DNA from 4 places in the Streptomyces sp. NPDC058469 genome. Region 3 is predicted to be linked to each of the others. Evidence: riboswitches for the same ligand, from Rfam matches in the RefSeq annotation. Region 3 holds a riboswitch; each other region holds the start of a gene.
What was found. Region 3 has a riboswitch for cyclic di-AMP ahead of ACFWP5_RS21235 (C40 family peptidase). Riboswitches for the same ligand answer to the same signal wherever they lie in the genome.
Positions count from the first base shown of each region.

Region 1 (4,947 bases), on a different contig from region 3:
CCCGACCCTCGTGGTCGAGGGCGACTACCGTCGCACGGGCGGCGAGGAAGCGGCCCGCAGACTCCTGTCCCAGGCCCCCGACATAGACGCGGTCTTCGTAGCTTCCGACCTGATGGCGCTGGGAGTCGTCAACACCCTGCAACAGTCCGGCCGTTCGGTCCCGGATGACATCGCTGTCGGAGGCTTCGACGACTCGGCGGCGGCCACCGCCATCACCCCGGCCCTCACGACCATGCGCCAGCCCTACGACCGGATCAGCGCCGAGATGGTGCGGATGCTGCTGGCCCAGATCGCCGGCGAGGACACGGCGGGCGTGATCCTGCCCACCGAACTGGTGATCCGGGAGTCGGCATAACCGCCGTAACTGTCAAACCAACCGGAACACGGGTCAACGCATGTGTAGGCGTGAGCCGTCCGGTTCGTGTCGAGTCGGTGGGGCTTTCCATCCGTATTCTCTGATCATGGCCGCACCCCACGCATATGCACTGATCGCCACCGACCTGGACGGGACGCTGCTGCGCGGCGACGACACACTCTCCGACCGGTCCCTCGCCGCGCTGCGGCGGGTGGCGGCGGCAGGTGCACGGCATCTCGTCGTCACCGGCCGGCCCGCCCCGAGGGTGCGGCCCCTCCTCGACGACCTCGGCTCCAGGGGGCTCGCGGTGTGCGGACAGGGCGCGCAGTTGTACGACGCCGGCGCGGACCGTCTGCTCTGGTCGGTCACCCTGGACCGGGAGTTGGCGGAGACCGCGCTGGGCAAGATCGAGGCCGAGGTGGGCCAGGTGTACGCGGCGGTCGACCAGGACGGCGTGGACGGCCTCACCCTCATCGAGCCCGGCTACTTGATGCCGCACCCCACGCTCCCCGCGGTACGGGTCGGCCGACGCGACGACCTCTGGGCGGAACCCATCAGCAAGGTGCTGCTCCGTCACCCCGCCCTGGCGGACGACGAGTTGGCGTCCACGGCTCGCTCGGTGGTCGGTTCCCTGGCCTCGGTCACCATGTCGGGCCCCGGCACCGTCGAACTCCAGCCACTCGGCATCACCAAGGCGACGGGCCTGGCCCTGGCCGCCCGCCACTTGGGCCTCACCCCGTCCGACACCATCGCCTTCGGCGACATGCCGAACGACATCCCGATGTTCGACTGGGCAGCCCACGGCGTGGCAATGGCCAACGCCCACCCCGAACTCAAGGCGGTGGCCGACGAGGTGACGCTGTCGAACGAGGACGACGGCATCGCGGTGGTACTGGAAAGACTGTTCAGCTAGAACGCGCCCCTGAAAAGGGGCCCGAAGGGCCTTTTCAGGGGCGCGGGGAACTGCGCGACCAGCCACGACGATGGTGTCACTCAAAACACAAACCCGTCGTGGCTGATCCAACGGTTCTAGTAAGCCCCGTACACGTTGTCGATGGAGCCGTACACAGCCGCCGCGTAGTTGCAGGCGGCGGTGATGTTCGCGACCGGGTCGTACGAGTCGAACGACGTCCCCGCCACGTGGTACGCGTTGAACGTCGGGTCGATCACCTGAAGCAACCCCTTCGACGGCGTACCGGCCACCGCGTTGGAGTCCCAGTTGTTGATGGCGTACGGGTTGCCGGAGGACTCACGGATCACGTTCCGGTAGATCCCGTTGTACGTACCCGGAATCCCCTTCTGCGCCATGATCGCGAGCGACTCACGGATCCACCCGTCAAGGGTGTTGGGGTACCCGGCGGCAGTGGTCGAACTGGTCGACGTGGTGGCGGCCGACGCGGTGGTCGCACCGACGACAGGCAGGGCGAGTATCGCCACACCCGTGCCGGTGACGACCAGGCGGCGGACAAGGCGGGCGCGGCGGGACTGAGCGGTTGCAGGCATGACGAGGTTCCTCTCCGTCGCCTGCGAGGTGAGCTGTCGGGTTCGGGCTGGGAGGTGCCCGGCCAGGCCCTTGCGGACGTGACTTAACCCCAAGCCGTTCCGGTCGCGACGACCGGTCCGGCGACTTACCTGGTTCCCCCGCTCCTGCCGTGCGAGATGTGTTCGTGGCTGGGATGCCGGGCGGCGGCAGGATTCGGCGTTCCGCTCGACAGGCCGGGAACGTATGCGAGAGCACATGTCCGGAACAAGTGGCGGAATCACACCTAACCCCTATTGACCTTGGTCTGAGGCGTATGGGGCACTTGATCCTTTGCGTGAGCCAAGGGTCAACTGTCAAACGCCATAAGGGGAAACGCGGGCAGACCGGGACACAGGTCGCGCACAGAAATGAGTGACCCAACTCACGGGAGGATTAAGAACGGCAAATCGGGCATTCGACCTCAACTGGCAGTTCTCGGAATCCTTTTCTCCCATGTCCGATGAAAGATCACCTCTTCGCCCTCGGTGCAGATGACCTCGTTGGAGGTAATAAAGTCCGTTTCGTCGCAAGTAATCTCCGACCGCGTGCGCACGCTCGTGTCCCAGGCCGCCTCCGGCCGGTGCAGCCGGATCGACCAGTCCGAGCGGGTGCGCGCCGACAACGGGTCCGACTCGTCGATCGTGTACGTCTCCAGCGCGTCCTCGGTGAACTCCAGTCCGTCCGGGTACACGCGCGTGCCGCCGTACCGGGGGTCCACCTCCAGCCGCCACTCGCCCTTCGCCACATCCCGCACGACCAGCCGCTCGGGGCGCGGTTCGTCAAGGGTGGCCGGGTAGTTCACCCCGAGTGGCTCGGCCTCCTCGGGCTCCTCGAAGCGGATGTCGTCGGTACGGAGGTCGTCGGTCAACTCGTGCTCCCGCACGGGGAGTTCGAGCGCGCTCCCCTCCGGGTCCAGCGTGAAGCCCGCCGCCGACTCCGGCTGCGGCCAGATCCACGGCCAGTACGCCGACGACACCGCGAGCCGGATGCGATGCCCGGGCGGGAACGCGTGCCCGATGCCGTTCAGCTCGAAGGTCACGTCCTCGGTGGCACCCGGCGTCCACGGCACCGCCCGGTCCCGCCCGTGCCGCGCCGACAGGTTCAGCACACCCCGGGTGACCAGGGTCGAGGAGCCGTCGGGGGCGACGTCGCACAGCCGCGCGATCACCTGCCCGCGCGGCACCTCGCAGGTCAGCCGCAGCCGCACCCCCGGCCGCCCCAGCACCCACGTCTCGGCCGGCACCTCGAACTCGAAGCACGCGGAGCGCGCGTCCTCGTCCCGCTGGTCCGGCGGCAGATCGGCGTCGTTCCCGAAGGGGAAGAAACGGCCCGCGTCCACACCGGTGTGCATGGGGGAGCGGACGATCACGGGGGCGCCCCGGAGGCCGTACGTCGTCGTCTTCACGTGCGGCGAGGGCCACGCGGGCTCGCCGACCCAGCGGCCCGGAAGGGAGTCGTAGACCGTGGCCGGAGGGTGGGAGTCGCTGACGTAGGCACGCAGGAGGGGGTCCGCCATCACCCCCGTGTCGATGCCCTTGAGGTGCTGGTCCCACCAGCGGAGGGTCTCCTGGAGGAAGCCGATCGCGGGGCCCGGCGGCAGGCCGCGGTCGGGGTACTGGTGCGACCAGGGGCCGACCAGGCCGCGCACGCGGTCCGGCGGGAGGTGCTCGACGAGCCGCAGCACCGTGTCGCGGTACGGGTCGTGCCAGCCGCCCACCGCGAGGACGGCCGCGTCGATCGCGCCGTAGTCCTCGCAGACGCTGCCGTGGCGCCAGTAGTCGTCGCGGATCTGGTGGGCGAGCCAGGTGTGGATGAACGGGTCGATCTGTTCGAGGCGTTCGAGCCACATGTCGCGCCAGATCAGGCCCGCGTACTCGGGGTCCGGCGGGCGGGCGACGAAGGCGAGCATGGTGGCCGCCCAGGCGTGCAGGTCGACCGCGAGGGCGGAACCTCCCATGTAGTGCACGTCGTTGTCGTAGCGGTCGTCCGTGGAGCAGACCGTGACGATCGCCTTGAGGGGCTCGGGCGCGAGGGCCGCGATCTGGAGGGAGTTGAAGCCGCCCCAGGAGATGCCGAACATGCCGACCTTGCCGGTGCACCAGGGCTGCGCGGCAAGCCAGTTGACCACCTCGACGCCGTCCGCGAGTTCCTGTGCGTCGTACTCGTCGCCGGGTGCGCCCTCGCTGTTGCCGTGCCCGCGCACGTCGACGCGGACGGAGGCGTAGCCGTGGCCCGCGTACCAGGGGTGGCGCTGGGCGTCGCGGGGCGCGGTCCAGTCGGTCAGGCGGTACGGGAGGTATTCGAGGAGCGCCGGCACGGGTTCGTCCGTCAAAGGGCGCCACACGCGTGCGTAGAGACGCGTTCCGTCGGGCACCCGGATACGGAGGTCCTCGTGGGTCGTCTCGTAGGGGAAGGACGTTCGGATGCGCATGATCGTGACCCCTGGGGCTCCGTCGGCTTCAGTGGACCGGGTGCATCGTGCGGCGCAGCCACGGCGCGGCGGCCATCACCGCGAGGCCCGCGGCCACCGCGATCGCGCCGTTGACGCCGAAGTAGGCCGGCTTGGATACGTCGTCGTAGAGCTTCACCGTCTGGGCCTGGATGCCGTTCGCGAGGGCGAGGGACAGGAACCAGAGGGACATGGTCTGGCTGGAGAAGGCGGCCGGGGCGAGCTTCGTGGTGGCCGACATGCCGGAGGTCTCCAGGAGGATGTCGCCGAGGCCGAGCAGGAAGTACGAGCCGACGATCCACCAGGCCGACATCATGTAGCTGTCGTTCGCGTGCCCGGAGGTCGGCAGGACCATCAGCAGGAACGACAGGCCGCCCAGCACGACCCCGATCGCGATCTTGTTGGAGGCGTGCGGCTGGCGCGGGCCCATGCGGACCCAGAGCGCGGCGACCACGGGCGCGAGCCCGACCTCGAAGGCGCCGAGCGCGGATGCGTACCAGCTGGCGGGGAAGTCGAAGCCGAGGATGGTCGTCTCGGCGTTCGACGCGGCCAGCAGCATCATCGTCGAATAGGCCTGGAAGAGAATGAAGTTGAAGACGGTCGAGGCCAGGAAGAGCACGA
Region 1 is NZ_JBHXME010000041.1:52,900-57,846, forward strand. Features, by position in the region: gene ACFWP5_RS19710 (LacI family DNA-binding transcriptional regulator) at 1-355, shown strand, start outside; gene ACFWP5_RS19715 (HAD family hydrolase) at 462-1,268, shown strand; gene ACFWP5_RS19720 (transglycosylase SLT domain-containing protein) at 1,385-1,858, opposite strand; cyclic di-AMP (ydaO/yuaA leader) riboswitch at 1,862-2,067, opposite strand; gene ACFWP5_RS19725 (CocE/NonD family hydrolase) at 2,299-4,308, opposite strand; gene ACFWP5_RS19730 (peptide MFS transporter) at 4,337-4,947, opposite strand, start outside.
Region 1: it holds a riboswitch for cyclic di-AMP, as region 3 does, so the genes downstream of both, ACFWP5_RS19720 (transglycosylase SLT domain-containing protein) here and ACFWP5_RS21235 (C40 family peptidase) in region 3, are expected to answer to the same signal.

Region 2 (4,947 bases), on a different contig from region 3:
GTGAGGGGTCTGATGCTGGAGATCGCCGAGAACGGCCGTACGTGGGTGCTGTCGGGACCCACGAGCAGCTACGCCGTCCATCTCACCGAGGACGACGAGCTGCTCCATCTGCACTGGGGCCCCGCGATCGCACTCGCCGACGCCGAGGAGCTCGCCGCGCGCCCGCTGCCGGTCGGCTCCTCCTTCGAGTCCCCGCTCGACGGCCGCGAGGAGTACCCCGTCGAGGGCGGCCCCCGCTTCGCACGGCCCGCCCTGTCCGTGCGCACACCCGAGCGCCGCGGCACGGAATGGACCTTCGAGCGGTACGACACCGAGGGCGACGAGCTGCGGCTCCGCTTCCGGGACACCGGACTGGCGATCACGCTGCACTACCGGACACGCGGCGACGTCGTAGAGCGCTGGACGAGCCTTGACAACGACGGGGACGAGGCACTGGAGCTGCTGCGGGCCGACTCCGCCGTGTGGACGCTGCCCGAGCGGGAGGGATGGCAGCTGTCGCAGTTGCACGGGCGGTGGGCCGCCGAGTCGCGGCTGGTGCGGTCCGAGCTCACCTACGGTGAGAAGGTCATCGGCAGCCGGCGCGGCCACACCGGGCACCAGCACCTTCCCTGGGTCGCCCTCGACACCGACGCGACCGAGGAGCGCGGCGAGGTCTACGGCTGCGCCCTCGGCTGGTCGGGGTCCTGGCGGATCGCCGTGGCCCAACTCCCGGACGCGCGCGTGCAGATCACCGGCGGCGCCGGGTACGACGACTCCGGGCTGCTGCTCCTCGAAGCGGGGGAGTCCTTCACGACCCCCGTCTTCGCCGGCCTGTGGAGCGACGCCGGCTTCGGCGGCGCCAGCCGCACCTGGCACACGTACCAGCGGACGTACGTCATCCCGGACGCGGACCAGGACCGGCCGGTGCTCTACAACTCCTGGGAGGCCACCCAGTTCGACATCTCCGAAGAGCAGCAGGAGGTGCTCGCGCAGCGCGCGGCGGCGGCCGGGGTCGAGCTGTTCGTGGTCGACGACGGCTGGTTCGGGAAGCGCACCAGCGACCGTGCCGGGCTCGGTGACTGGACCCCCAACCCGGACCGCTTTCCCGCCGGCCTCAAGCCGCTCGCCGACCGTGTGCACGCGCTGGGCATGCAGTTCGGCATCTGGGTCGAGCCCGAGATGGTCAACGCGGACAGCGACCTGTACCGCGCGCACCCGGACTGGGTGCAGTACCAGGAGGGGCGAAAGCGGACGGAGTTCCGCAATCAGCTCGTGCTGAACCTGGCTCGCGAGGACGTCCAGGAGTACCTCTGGGAGCAGCTCGACGGGCTTCTCTCCAGCGCCCCGATCGACTACGTGAAGTGGGACTTCAACCGCTGCTTCACGGACGCCGGGTGGCCCGGTGACGCCTATCCACAGCGCCTCTGGGTGGACCATGTGCGCGCGTTGTACGCCCTGTTCGACCGGTTGCGGGCGGCCCACCCGGGTGTGGCCTTCGAGTCCTGCTCCGGCGGCGGCGGGCGGATCGACCTCGGCATCATGAGCCGCACGGACCAGGTGTGGACCTCGGACAACACCGACCCGCTCGACCGGCTCGCCATCCAGCACGGCTTCAGCCAGATCCACCCCGCGCGCGTGATGGCCGCCTGGGTCACCGACAGCCCGAACACCCAGCTCAACGGCCGGGTCAGCAGCCTGCGTTTCCGGTTCGTGAGCGCCATGGCCGGGGTGCTCGGCGTCGGCGGCGACCTCTCGGAGTGGACCGAGGAGGAACTCGCCGAGGCCCGGCAGTGGGTGGACCTCTACAAGGAGATCCGGCCGCTCGTCCAGCACGGCGACCTCCACCGGCTGCGCCCGCCGCGGGGCGGACTCAGCGCCGTGCAGTACGTACGCGGCGACGAGACCGTCGTCCTCGCCCTGCTCCAGGCGCAGCACTACGGCGAGCCCGTACCGGCGCTCCGACTGCGCGGACTCGACCCGACAGCGTCGTACGAATGCCTCGAAACGGGCGAAGTCCACCGGGGTGCCGTCCTGTTGCACCATGGGCTGCGGACTGGCCTGCGCGGTGACCTTGATGCGACGGTTCTCCGTCTGCGCCGCATCTGAGCCTTCTGTCCCCAATTGCAGCCTTAGTTCCAACTCGCTCTGGAAGAAAGGAACCTGAGAGTTGCGTACGTGAGCAGCGTCATATTCGTGACCGTGCGTCGTTCGTCATGTTCACGTAATTGACGTGCTTTTACGGGGGAATTGAGGGGTTGAGTGCCGGGGGAATTCACGGAGGGTGACTGTGAATTCCCACAGGGGATCACAAGAAACGCAAATCCGTGGAACCTCCTGCTTGTCCCTTTGCGTCTTCCTCGCTTACGTTCGCCACCAATCCGGACGGACGCCCAATCCTGCCGCCGACCGGACTCCGCACACACCCACCCGTATGCGGCAGGAGCGGGGGACCCACAGGTAAGACGCCTGTTCCGGTCTCCGGAACGGGCTTGGGGTTAAGCCGCGACCAGCGCGCGGCCGGGCATCTCCAGCCCGCACCCGACAGCTCACCCCGCAGGCGCCGGAGAGGAATTCGTCATGCCCGCGAAGGGTAAGCACCGCCGCCCGAAGTCCCAGCGCTTCACCCGCTCGATGGCCGTAGCCGGAACGGGCGGCGCCGCGCTCGCCCTTCCGCTCATGGGGGCCACCGGCGCCCATGCCGCGACCACGACTTCCGCTCCGGAAAAGGCAGTTCAGTCCGTTCCGACGACCGAGAAGACGGTCACGGAGAAGGCCACTGCGAAGACCGTCTCGAAGGCGTCGGGCGTAAAGACGTATTCGGTACGGTCGGGCGACTGGCTCGCGAAGATCGCCGAGGAGCAGGACGTCACCGGCGGTTGGAAGAAGATCTACCAGGACAACCGCGAGGCCATCGGCGGCGATCCGTCGCTGATCCACGCGGGCCTGAAGCTCTCCCTCGGTGAGAAGGCCTCGACGGGCGGGTCGAGCGGGACGGACACGACGAAGTCGTCCAAGTCCTCCGGTTCTTCGTCTTCTTCGTCCTCCTCGTCGTCTTCCTCTTCCTCTTCCTCGTCTTCCGCGTCGAAGAGCACCTCGGCCACGCAGAGCGATGACAGCACCAGCACCTCCACGGGTTACGCCCTCCCCGTGACCGGCGCCACCATCGGCACCGGCTATCGCGTCGCGGGCAGCATGTGGTCCAGCGGCTACCACACCGGTGTCGACTTCGTCGTGCCGACCGGTACGACCATCAAGGCGATCGCCGCGGGCACGGTCGTCTCGGCGGCCTACGACGGCGCCTACGGCAACGAGGTCGTGATCCGGCACGCGGACGGCGAGTACTCGCAGTACGCCCACATGTCGCAGCTGTCCGTCTCGGCCGGCCAGACCGTGACCGAGGGTCAGCAGATAGGCCTCTCCGGCGCGACCGGCAACGTGACCGGCCCGCACCTGCACTTCGAGATCCGGACCACGCCGTACTACGGCTCGGACGTGGACCCGGTCGCCTACCTCCGCTCGCACGGCGTCACCGTCGGCTGACAGCTGGCTCCCGACGCCTGCCCCATGTCACCGAAGGCCGGACCCTGATCCCCGGGTCCGGCCTTCGGTATATGGCAGTTCCGGCGCCAACGCCCCTGGTCAGGGAGTTATTCCGACTTTGGACAACTCTTTACAAGTGGCTTATCTCACCGTCCGTCAACCCCATATTACGATCGCGTAGGTCACACTCCAGGGTGAATTATGGTTGCCGTGGCTAACGATTCGAAGAGTGGCAACAGATCAGTGATCGGGTCGTACGTGGCGGTGGGGGACAGCTTCACCGAGGGCGTCGGCGACCCCGGGCCCGACGGGGCGATGGTCGGCTGGGCCGACCGGTTCGCGGTACTGCTCGCGGACCGGCGGCCCGAGGGCGACTTCGAGTACACCAACCTGGCCGTGCGCGGGAAACTGCTCGACCAGATCGTGGCCGACCAGCTCACCAGGGCCAAGGAGATCGGGCCCGACCTGGTCTCCCTGGCCGCGGGCGGCAACGACATCATCCGTCCGGGCACCGACCCCGACGAGGTCGCCGAGCGCTTCGAACGCGCGGTCGCCGACCTCACCGCCGCAGTCGGCACCGTCATGGTGACGACCGGCTTCGACACCCGCGGCGTGCCCGTGCTCAAGCATCTGCGCGGCAAGATCGCCACCTACAACGGACATGTGCGGGCCATCGCCGACCGCTACGGCTGCCCGGTGCTCGACCTGTGGTCCCTCAAGACGGTCCAGGACCGGCGGGCCTGGGACGGCGACCGGCTCCACCTCTCTCCCGAGGGGCACACGCGCGTGGCGCTCCGCGCCGGCCAGGTCCTCGGCGTCGAGGTCCCGGCCGACCCGGACCAGGCCTGGCCGCCACTGCCGCCGCGCGGCACGCTCGACGTCCGGCGCGACGACGTGCACTGGGCGCGCGAGTACCTGGTCCCGTGGATCGGGCGCCGGCTGCGGGGCGAGTCCTCGGGGGACCATGCGGAGGCGAAGGGCGCGCTCTCGCCGGACGACATCAAGATGCGGATCGACTGGGTGGCCTGACGGGGTGAGTGGGTTACGGGGTCACAGGGTGACGGGTACGGCCGCCGCGCCGGGGGTTCTACGTCGTCGCACGTCCCGGCGAGGTCGGCTGGTCTCGCTCATCGACGACACGGCCGACGAACTGGACTGAGTGTCCACAGGGGGACGGTTCAGGGGCGGTCAACGCGGCCCGGTCCAGGCCCAGTTCGCGGGCGAGCGCCTCGTCGACCCACTCCAGGGCCCGCGCCCGCGACACCGCTCCCGCGTACGCCGTCATCTGTACGGCGAGCCCGTCGAGGAGGGCCGTGAGGCGCAGGGCGGTGGTGGCCGGGTCCGGGCAGTGGAACTCGCCCGCGGTCACTCCCTCGGCGACGACCTCGGAGAGGGCCTGCTTCCACTGCCGGTCGAGGTCGCGGGTGA
Region 2 is NZ_JBHXME010000147.1:16,755-21,701, reverse strand. Features, by position in the region: gene ACFWP5_RS40920 (alpha-galactosidase) at 13-2,085, shown strand; cyclic di-AMP (ydaO/yuaA leader) riboswitch at 2,390-2,552, shown strand; gene ACFWP5_RS40915 (peptidoglycan DD-metalloendopeptidase family protein) at 2,557-3,519, shown strand; gene ACFWP5_RS40910 (SGNH/GDSL hydrolase family protein) at 3,763-4,548, shown strand; gene ACFWP5_RS40905 (TetR/AcrR family transcriptional regulator) at 4,607-4,947, opposite strand, start outside.
Region 2: it holds a riboswitch for cyclic di-AMP, as region 3 does, so the genes downstream of both, ACFWP5_RS40915 (peptidoglycan DD-metalloendopeptidase family protein) here and ACFWP5_RS21235 (C40 family peptidase) in region 3, are expected to answer to the same signal.

Region 3 (4,947 bases):
CACGACATCCAGCAGGTCGTCGTCGGTGGTGGCGAGGACGGCGAGTGCTTCCGCGCGGGTCGGCAGCTCGCGCCGAAGCCCCTTGTCCACGAGCGTGTTCAGCAGGTCCATGAGGTCCGATCCTGTCCTACGGGACCGCCCGCGGCCAAGGAGAGATTGAACAAGAGACAGGGTTCGACGTGTGGGTATTGCCACACCCTGGGCGGCTGGTCGTCCGATTAGTGTCTGTGCACTGCCTACAAAAGCCCGGGAGGAACCATGGCGTTCGGCTGGATCGACGAGCAGGCGGAGCAGCGCCGTCGCGCCGGGCTCGTACGGACCCTGCGTCCCCGTCCCGCCGACTCGCCGCTCCTCGATCTCGCGAGCAACGACTACCTGGGTCTGGCCCATCACCCCGAGGTCGTCGAAGGGGCCGCGGCGGCGGCGCGGACCTGGGGCGGGGGGTCGACCGGGTCGCGGCTCGTCACCGGTACGACCGAACTGCATGCCCAACTGGAGCGCGAGCTGGCCGAGTTCTGCGGGTTCGAGGCGGCCCTCGTCTTCTCCTCCGGCTACGCGGCCAACCTTGCCGCGGTCACCACGCTCGCGCCGCACGGCTCGCTGATCGTCTCCGACGCGGGCAACCACGCCTCCCTGATCGACGGCTGCCGGCTGGCGCGGGGCGCGACGCAGGTCGTAGGACACGCGGATCCGGAAGGGGTGAGCAAGGCGCTGCGGACGCACGACGGGCAGGCCGTCGTCGTGTCCGACTCGGTGTTCTCCGTGGACGGGGACGCGGCGCCCGTGGGCGCGCTCGCCGAGGCGTGCCGGGAGTTCGGGGCGGGGCTGCTGCTCGACGACGCGCACGGGCTCGGGGTGCTGGGCGACGGGGGGCGTGGGGCGCCGTTCGCGGCGGGGCTCGCGGGGGGTGAGGACGTGGTCGTGACGGTGACGTTGTCCAAGTCTCTGGGCAGTCAGGGCGGTGCCGTGCTCGGGCCGGCGCGGGTGATCGACCATCTGGTCAACGCGGCGCGGACGTTCATTTTCGACACGGGACTGGCGCCTGCTGCCACGGGTGCGGCGCTCGCGGCGCTCACCCTGCTGCGGCGCGAGCCCGAGCGGGCCGCACGGGCGCGCGCCGTGGCGGGTGACCTGCACGCACGGCTGACCGCCGCGGGTCTGGAAGCGGTACGTCCGGACGCCGCCGTGGTCTCGGTGCGTGCGCCGTCCCCGGAGGCGGCCGTGCAATGGGCGGCCGACTGCCGTACGGCAGGGCTGGCCGTGGGCTGCTTCCGTCCTCCTTCCGTGCCCGACGGCATCTCACGGCTCAGGCTGACCGCCCGAGCGGACCTCTCCGGGGCCGAGATCGAACGCGCTGTACGTGTGATCGGCGAGACGCGACCATGAGTCGGCGTGACACGGTCGTGAGTCGCGATGGGCGGACCGATCAGTGGAACGCGGTGAGGAAGCCCGTCCAGCTCGCGGGGGAGAAGAGCAGGGCGGGTCCTTGCGGGTCCTTCGAGTCGCGTACGGCGAGCAGCCCCGCGCGGGGGCCTGTGTGCGGACGTGCCGCCTCGACGCAGTTGTTCGCTCCCGTGCTGTAGCTGCTGCGCAGCCACCGCACACCGGACAGATCAGTACTGGAAGGTACGTTCCGAGGCAGTGCAGACATGGTGCCTCCTTACGCGCCGTCACCTATCCCGGCGATGTAATCCAACGAATCCTCGGGCGAAAGGGCGTGGAACTGAAGGGTGCTGAAGGCCTCGCTGTAGGCCTCTAGGTCTTCTTTCCGTTCGAGGTAGAGGCTACTCGTCAAGTGGTCGAGAACAACCACGTCCAGATCAGAAGTGCTCGGAAAGGAGAAGATAACGAAAGGGCCGGTGATGCCGATGTGCGCTCCTGCGGCGAACGGCAGTACCTGAAGCCTCACTTGGGGCAGGTGGGCCGCCTCCACGAGCCGGTCCAGCTGACGTGCCATCACACCGGGCCCGCCGATCTCCCGCCGCAACACCGCCTCGTCGAGGACCACGCTCAGGGCCAGCGGCGGATCCGCGCGCAGCACGTCCTGCCGGGCCAGCCGCACCTGTACCAGCGCGTCGAGCCGCTCGGGGCCGTCGTTGTCGAGGCCTCCCACGGCGGCCCGGGTCACCGCCCGGGCGTACTCGGGCGTCTGCAGCAGTCCGGGGACGACCGAGGTCTCCAGGTTGCGGATCGTGCTGGCCTGTGACTCCAGGCTGATGAAGTCCCGGTAGGCGGGCGGCAGTACACCGCGATAGGCGTGCCACCAGTGGTGCCGGCCGCCACCGTCGTCGGAGCCCGCCAGCACGAGCAGCATGTCCCGAAGTTGTGGGTCGCCGACCTGGTAGGCGTCCAGGAGTAACCGGACGTCGGGCGGTTTCACGCCGCTCGCGCCGGTCTCGATGCGGCTCACCTTCGACTGATGCCAGCCGACCAGCCGGGCCGCCTCACCGCTGGTGAGCCCCGCTTCAGCGCGCAACGCGCGCAGTTCCGCGCCCAGTTTCCGGCGGCGCACCGCGGGACCGTACTGCATGGGTTTCTCCTTACTCCTTCCGAGCCGCCCAAATACGGTCTGAGGTGGCAGAGTTCACCGCTTCGAGCGACAGATATATGCATATCTTGGTGGATCGCCACCGTTACCGACGCGGTAATGGCAGTCTGGCGAAGAAGCACCAGTCCGGGACCGTACTCGAACCATCCGCTCCGTGTCGGACACCGGTCCCGCGGGAAAGGGACGACCGCGCCATGGCAGACCATCTGGAAGCATCCGTCACTCTGCCGAGCGATCCCGCCTCGGTCTCCACCGCCCGCACCTACGTCGTCGGGACCCTGGTGGAATGGGGACTTCCGGCGGACACGGAGGTCGCCGACACCATCCGCCTCATCGTCTCCGAACTCGCCACCAACGCCGTACAGCACACCTTCGGGCAGTCACCCACGTTCACGGTGGACATCCAGCTGGAGCGTGACGAACGGCTGCGCATCGGGGTCACCGACAGCCATCCCCGCTTCCCGAAACGCCTGCCGGCCGCTGTCCAGCAGGACAACGGCCGGGGCATGGTGATCATCCGCTGGCTGACCGCGGAGTGCGGCGGCAAACTCAAGGTCCGGCCCACCCTGGAGGGCGGCAAGACGGTCTCCATCGAGGTGCCCTGGACCGTACCGGCCCGGCCGGTGACCGCCGGGGGCCAGCAGGAGCCGTAGAACGATGTTCCGAACGTCCCTGGACACCCGAGGGGGTTGCGGCCTGTCAGGTGGCCGCCACCCCCTCGGGAGATTCGGACAGGCCCTAACTGACCCGGCCGTACCAGACGCTCTTGGTCCAGATCTTCTGCAGCCGCACCACGTCCCCGGTCTTCGGGGCGTGCCAGATCTTTCCCTTCCCGGCGTAGATGCCGACGTGGTAGACGCTGGAGCCCGAGTGGAAGAACACGAGGTCCCCGGCCTTGCGGCCCTTGGCCGAGACGTGGTGGGTCTTGTTGTACTGCTGGGCCGCCGTACGGGGCAGTTTCTTGCCCGCCTTCTTGTACGAGTACAGCGTGAGCCCGGAGCAGTCGAAGCGGCCCGGTCCGGTGGCCCCGTACCTGTACGGGGCGCCCTTCTTGGACGCCGCGACCTGGAGTGCCTTCGTCGCGGGTGTCGCGGCCGCGGCGTCGGATGCGACGCCCGGTATCACGACGGAGCCGCCCACGGCGGCGATGGCGAAGGCCGAGGCCGTACCGGCCCTGACCATCAGCGACGGGACACGATTGAGCGCAGTCATGCGCAACCCTTCGTCAGCCGCCTGTGAAGGATGACCTGTCGGATTCGGGCTGGCGAAGTTGCCCGGCCGCTGACGCGGCTTCACCCCAAGGGCTGCTCGACCCGGTCATGGCGTGACCGTCCCGGCGACCCGTCGTGCCTGGGTCCTCCACTCCTGCCGATGCAATCCTGTCGACCTGTCATCCGGGCGGCGGCAGGACTCGGCGTCCGCCCGGATCGCCCCGCCGCTGCGGCGGGGTCTTGTCGTCAGACAGGGATCTTCACCTATGAATGTCCGAAAAGCCCAACGCAACCGGGGATTTGTGGGGTTACTCACCACTCACCCGTTCGGGTGGACACCCCCGTGTTCGAACGGGTGTCGAGGGGCGCGCGGCCCTCGGACCAGCACCGGAACACCTCATGCGGCCCTCGGGCTACGCGTGTTGCGCAAGCCGGACGGGTCCACGGACGGAGGAGCGACTACGCCGATCGGGGGTACGCCGTTCGGCCCGTTTCGCCGCCGCCCGGGACGGCTCCGACTCCCTCAACTGTCGGAGGGCGAGGGGAGGGTGACGCGGGCCGTGCGGCGCTCCCCGTCCAGCACGCGCAGCGCCCGCGCCAGCGTGGGGGCGTGCAGCTCGGTCTCGCCCCGCTGGTGCATCAGCGCCAGCGCGTCCCGCAGCTCGGTGGCCTTGGCCACGAGCGCCTGAGCGGCCCTCAGCCCACGGTAGGTGTCCCCGTGATGCGCCGGGTTGATACGGCCCAGCAGGTCGGCCACGTCCAGATAACGGTCGATCAACTCGCCCTCGGCGCGCGTCAGTGTGGGCAGCGGCGGCAGCTCCGGCGGCAGCATCGCCGGCTCACTCCCCGCCCGGCTCGGTGAGCGAGGTCTTGCGGGTGGACACGACGCGGTCCACCAGCCCGTATTCCAGGGCCTGTTGGGCATCCATGATCCGGTCCCGCTCGATGTCCGCGCTCACCTGCTCGACCGTCCGGCCCGTGTGCAGGGCGAGCAGCGCCTCCAGTTGGGACCGGGTGCGCGCCAACTCCTCGGCCTGGATGGTGAGATCACTCGTCTGACCCTGGATCGGCTCCGGCAGTGAGGGCTGGTGGATCACCACTCGCGCACCCGGCAGCGCGGACCGCTTGCCCGGCGTGCCCGCGGCCAGCAGCACCGCCGCGGACGAGCCGGCCTGACCCAGGCAGATC
Region 3 is NZ_JBHXME010000047.1:25,274-30,220, forward strand. Features, by position in the region: gene bioB (biotin synthase BioB) at 1-111, opposite strand, end outside; gene ACFWP5_RS21215 (8-amino-7-oxononanoate synthase) at 259-1,386, shown strand; gene ACFWP5_RS21220 (DUF397 domain-containing protein) at 1,427-1,651, opposite strand; gene ACFWP5_RS21225 (helix-turn-helix domain-containing protein) at 1,661-2,530, opposite strand; gene ACFWP5_RS21230 (ATP-binding protein) at 2,743-3,201, shown strand; gene ACFWP5_RS21235 (C40 family peptidase) at 3,287-3,760, opposite strand; cyclic di-AMP (ydaO/yuaA leader) riboswitch at 3,764-3,943, opposite strand; gene ACFWP5_RS21240 (hypothetical protein) at 4,283-4,591, opposite strand; gene ACFWP5_RS21245 (ATP-dependent Clp protease proteolytic subunit) at 4,599-4,947, opposite strand, start outside.

Region 4 (4,947 bases), on a different contig from region 3:
ACGTCGCTGCCCGACGGGCACAGCGGGTACTTGTCCTTGAGCTGCCGGTCCTCGAACCCGGTGCAGCTCCAGGAGGCGTTGGCATTGGCCGGGCCGTTCACGAAGGCCTTGGCGTCTCCGGTGATGATGCGCAGGAGGCGCGGCATCGCGACGACTTTGGTCTTCGGGTTGCCCACGAACGTCAGCGTGGCGGCCTTCGCGGTGACGATCTGACCGGAGTTGCCCTCGGTGCCGCCGCCGGGCGAGTTGGCGTCCCGCTCCTGCTTGCCGTTCTGCAGGCGCAACACGGGCCAGTAGTACGTGGACTTGTCGCCCGGGTTCTCACAGCTCGTGTTGGCCTTTGCCAGGACGTCGTCGCTGGCGAAGGCGTTGTTGGACTGGTTGCCGATGTAGTCGTGGAAGTGGTGGGCGCCGTTGGTGACTCCGGGGGCGACGATCACGTTGTCGGAGTTGAACAGGCCGTTCTCGTTCACCCCGCAGGCGGTGACGAACGTGCCGCGGGAGGCGTCGGCCTGGTCCTGCGCAGTGTTCACGTTCGGCTGTACGGAGGTGATGTCCGCATAGTCCGAGGCGACGGGCCCGTTGGTGGACTGCTGGTTGCCCTGCTGGTCCTGGCCGCTCTGGTCGCCGCCGCTGGCGCTGGCGCTGCTGCTCGCGCCGCCGCCCTGGCCGTCGGACCCGTCCTTGGGCGCGATCAGTGTGCAGCCGGCAAGCGCGTCGAGTCCCTCCGGGCGGTCCCCGACCCGCGCGATGGCGTCGTCGATCCGCCCGATGGTCGCCGCCCGCTTCTCCTTCAACGGATTCATGATCGCGTTGTCGGCGAAGGAGGCGTCCTGGCGTATGGACTCCGTCGAGTCCTTCAGTTTCTGGTAGGCCTCGGTTATCTGCTGGTCCAGAAGCGCGAGTTGGGCGTCGACCTCGGTCTTCGCCTCGTCGGGGACCGTCGTCAGCTGGGTGCCGATGTCCGGGCAGTCGATCGTGGCGCCTCCCGACGCCGCGTCCGGAGACCCTTGCTTGGTGGAGTCACCGCCCCAACCACCTTCGGACGCCGACGCGTAGACGTTCGCCGCCACCAGTCCTCCGCCGCCCAGCATCAGGGCGACTGCTGCCATCGTCGCGCGTCGTGCGCCCGTGGGGCGTCTGCGCGTGTTGCGTGCCAAGGAAGTTGCTCCTACACGTATCGGTCGGCCCGGATCGTCCCGGCATGGAAATCCCCCGTCCCAATACGGAGCCGGACCCCAGTGTGTTCAACCGCCTCAAAAATTCATAGCGACCTCATATGGATCACCAGGCTCGGCGGGCTCATGACCCCTGGTACATGTCCGGGAGAGGTAAAGGTCACAAAAACGTATCGGACATATCGCGCTTCAACCTTCACACGAGGCACACACGTTGGCTAAGTTGACGCTCAGGCCGTACGACCTACTCCGGCGAGCAGCGCCGGGCCGCATGGCTTGCGCCGAATCCGGTGTGTCGCTCGCGACAGCCGGAGCCGGGGACCCAACCGACTTGGGGTGAATCGGTCCAACTGCCCGTCGGGGCAAGGGCCGTAGGGCAAACCTTCCGTGATCGACGCCCGAACCCGACAGCTAACTCGGTAGGCGCGATACGGAAGGAGCACGTCTGCCATGCCGGCAGAACGAAGTACGCGCACCGGAGGCAGTGGCCCGACCGTGGACGACCGACCCAGCCGTGACGAAGTCCAGCGGCGGATCAATTCCCTTTACGACAGGGCCGAGACGGCCACCGGAAACTACAACGCCACGCGCAAGATGTCCGGGGGCCCGCGCAAGCGTGTCGAGCCCCGTCCCAGCGCGTCGCGTCCTTCCGACCCCGCCCTCGACGCGGTCACCAAGCAGTGGTTCGACCGGGCCCGCGCCCAACTCGGCCCGACCGTACCGGCGATCCTCCCGCCCAGCAGGACTCCCGCCCGCCCGGCGGCAGCTCGGCCGGAGCGCCCCGAACGACGCCCCGAGCCCGAAGGCGGCGGCCGAGCACTCGAAGCGCAGCCCAGCCGCGCCGTGGCCGAACTGACCGCGGGGACCTCCGTACCGGAACTCGCAGCCCCGCAACTCACCGCCGCTGTCGCGGAGTTGACCGCCGGGCCCATCGCCGCGCTGCCGCCCGCCGCGCCGCAGGCACCCCAGTTGCCTCAGATGGCTCAGATGCCGCAGGCGACCGTCCTCGACCTGCCGCCCGTGCCCGCCATCGAAGTGCCGCTCGCGCCCGTCGTGGAATCACAGCAGTTCGCCCTCGCGGCCGCCCCGGCGCCGGTCTTCGACCCGCTCACCGCGGACCTGGAGCTGCTCCCGTACATCGCCGCGCCGCGCTCCGAACAACCCGCCCCGGCGAGCGCCCCCTGGCCGACCCCGGAAACCTCCTGGCCGGCCCCAGAGGCGACCTGGTCCACCGGCGAGATACCCATGGTGGCCGAGCAGCCGACCTGGTCCACCGGTCAGATGCCCATGGTCACCGAGCAGCCGACCTGGTCCACCGGCCAGATACCCATGGTGCCCGAGCAGCCCACCGGCCCGCCCACCTGGTACACCACACCGGAACCGGACTGGCGCCCGCCGCAGCAGGAGTGGCAGCCGACCGCACCCCCCGCCGAGGTCTCCTTCGCCGCGGCCCCGGTCGTCGCCCCCGAGTTCACCCTGCCCACGGCTCCGACGATGGCCCCGGAGATCATTCTCCCCGCGGCCCCGACCGTCAGCCCGGCACCCGCCGCGGCCGTACCCGCCGCACTCCAGGACCCCAACACGCACAGCAAGACCAGCACCGCGCTCGCCTTCGCCCGCGCGCAGATCGGCAGGCCGTGCCTGTGGGGCGCGGCGGGACCGGACGCGTACGACTGCTCCAGCCTCACCCAGGCCGCCTGGAAGGCCGCGGGCGTCCTTCTCCCGCGCACCGCCCAGGAACAGTCGGGCGCCGGCGCGCTCGTCCCGCTCACGGACATCCGCCCCGGCGACCTGATCTTCTTCTACGACAGCATCGACCACGTCGGCATCTACACCGGCAACGGCCTGATGATCCACGCGCCGAGCCCGGGTACGCCGATCCGCGAGGAATCGATCTTCCACGCCGGTGCCGCCGCCATCCGGGGCGCCGTACGGCCCGCCTGATCCGATCGGGGCCGGGCATTTCCCGGCCCTGACCGCACACCCCGCGACACTCCCGGCCAACCGCGTCGTTGACCCGTACGAGTGGTGCATCCTGGGACACGGTCGTAGCGTCGACAGAGACACGACGACCGTGCCCCGGCAGGCGGGCCCACCGCCGGTGCGGGTGCGGGGCGACGAGGACGAAGAGGCGGCCGGGAGCGGACATGTACAAACACACCATGGTGGGAGTCGTCACGCTCTGTGCCGCCGCCCTGCTCGCGCCGGCCGTCGGCACCTCGTCCGCGGCCACGGCGGACGCGACGCCGGCAGCCGCCCATCGGCAGGGTGCGGACCCCGTGCTCGTCGACTGCCTGTGGCATCCCGAGGTGCGCCCCACCGACTTCATGCTCGCCTGCGGCGACGGCAACAGCCGCCTCACGTCGCTGCGTTGGACGTCCTGGAACGACAACTCCGCGACGGCCACGGGCGTCAACGTGGTGAACGACTGCAAGCCCTACTGCGCGGTGGGCAAGTTCCACTCGTACCCGGTCGCCGTCCGGCTCGACACCGCGCAGACCTGGAAGCGGCATCCGCACGTACGGCAGTACACCGACATCACCCTGACGTACCCCGGCGCGAGGCCGGACAAGTTCCAGCACACCGTGACCTACCCCCTGTGGAACTGACTCAGAGGGGCACCTCCACCACCAGCGGTCGGTGATCCGAGATCGCCGTCCTCGGCACGCACACCGTCCCAACGGCGTCCTCGCCGAGCCCCGTCGTCATGACGTGATCGAGCTGGACGAGCGGCCGGTGTGACGGAAAGGTCGCCCGTCGGGCCGAACTCCGCCAGGCACGCGGCGCGGTCGCGTTCAGGGTGAGCCGGGGAAGGGCGCCGAAGAGGTTGAAGTCGCCCATCAGTACCCGGGGTTGGGGCAGATCGGCGATCCAGCGGCGCACGGTGCGCAGCTGCCCGATGTTCCACCCCGGCACGAACGAGAGATGCACGGCCACGACGGTGAACGGGCCGTGCGGTCCTTCCAGCACGGCGGCCAGGGCGGCCCGGGGCTGATCCCGGGCCAGCACCGGAGCGGCCCGCCCGGCCACCCGCAACGGCATGCCGAAGGGCGCCGCCGGGAGCCGCAGGGCCCGCCACTCGTGGACCGGAAGCCGGGACAGCAACGCCAGTCCGTGCGAAGGGACTTCGGGCTGCCGACCCTCGGGGCCGTAGACGCGCATCCCGGGCTCGGCCGGGTCGCGGACCCAGCCCCGGCCCGGCACGGAACGGCAGTGCAGCGCCGTCGCGTAGCGCCAGTCGCGTGCGCCCATCGCGTCGGCGGCGACCGCCGCCTGATCGACACCGCCCGACCGCTCCTGGAGGCAGTCGATCTCCTGGAGTGCCAGCACATCGGCGTCCAGGGACGCGACGGCTTCGGCGAGGGGTGCCGAGGGATCGTCGGGGGCAGCGGGCTCCGGGCGGCCGTCCGGCTGGATCTGCCGACCGTGCAGCACGTTGAACGTCGCGCATCTCACCAGTAACTCACCCATGATCAGGCCGCATTGTATGTAGTTCAGCTGTGGGAGGGGCTCCCCCGCCGCGCAAATGTGCTTGCGTAACTCAATCAATCCGCTATAGTTGAGTAAGTCAAGCAAACTTACGCGGGCCGCATCGCCGAGGCGCAGCGTACGGAGCGGATGGAGACCGCCATGGACGACGCGTCCCGGACCCCGGCCGCTCCCGGTCCGCTCGCCTCCTTCGCCCGGTTCGTGGCGCTGGGCGGCGGTGTCGGGCTTCTCTCCAGCGGCGCCGTGGCACTGCTGGCCGAGCAGCTGCCCTGGGCGCTGG
Region 4 is NZ_JBHXME010000230.1:965-5,911, forward strand. Features, by position in the region: gene ACFWP5_RS48575 (DUF1996 domain-containing protein) at 1-1,112, opposite strand, end outside; cyclic di-AMP (ydaO/yuaA leader) riboswitch at 1,448-1,620, shown strand; gene ACFWP5_RS48580 (NlpC/P60 family protein) at 1,629-3,122, shown strand; gene ACFWP5_RS48585 (hypothetical protein) at 3,326-3,787, shown strand; gene ACFWP5_RS48590 (endonuclease/exonuclease/phosphatase family protein) at 3,789-4,649, opposite strand; partial or broken gene ACFWP5_RS48595 (GtrA family protein) at 4,797-4,947, shown strand, end outside.
Region 4: it holds a riboswitch for cyclic di-AMP, as region 3 does, so the genes downstream of both, ACFWP5_RS48580 (NlpC/P60 family protein) here and ACFWP5_RS21235 (C40 family peptidase) in region 3, are expected to answer to the same signal.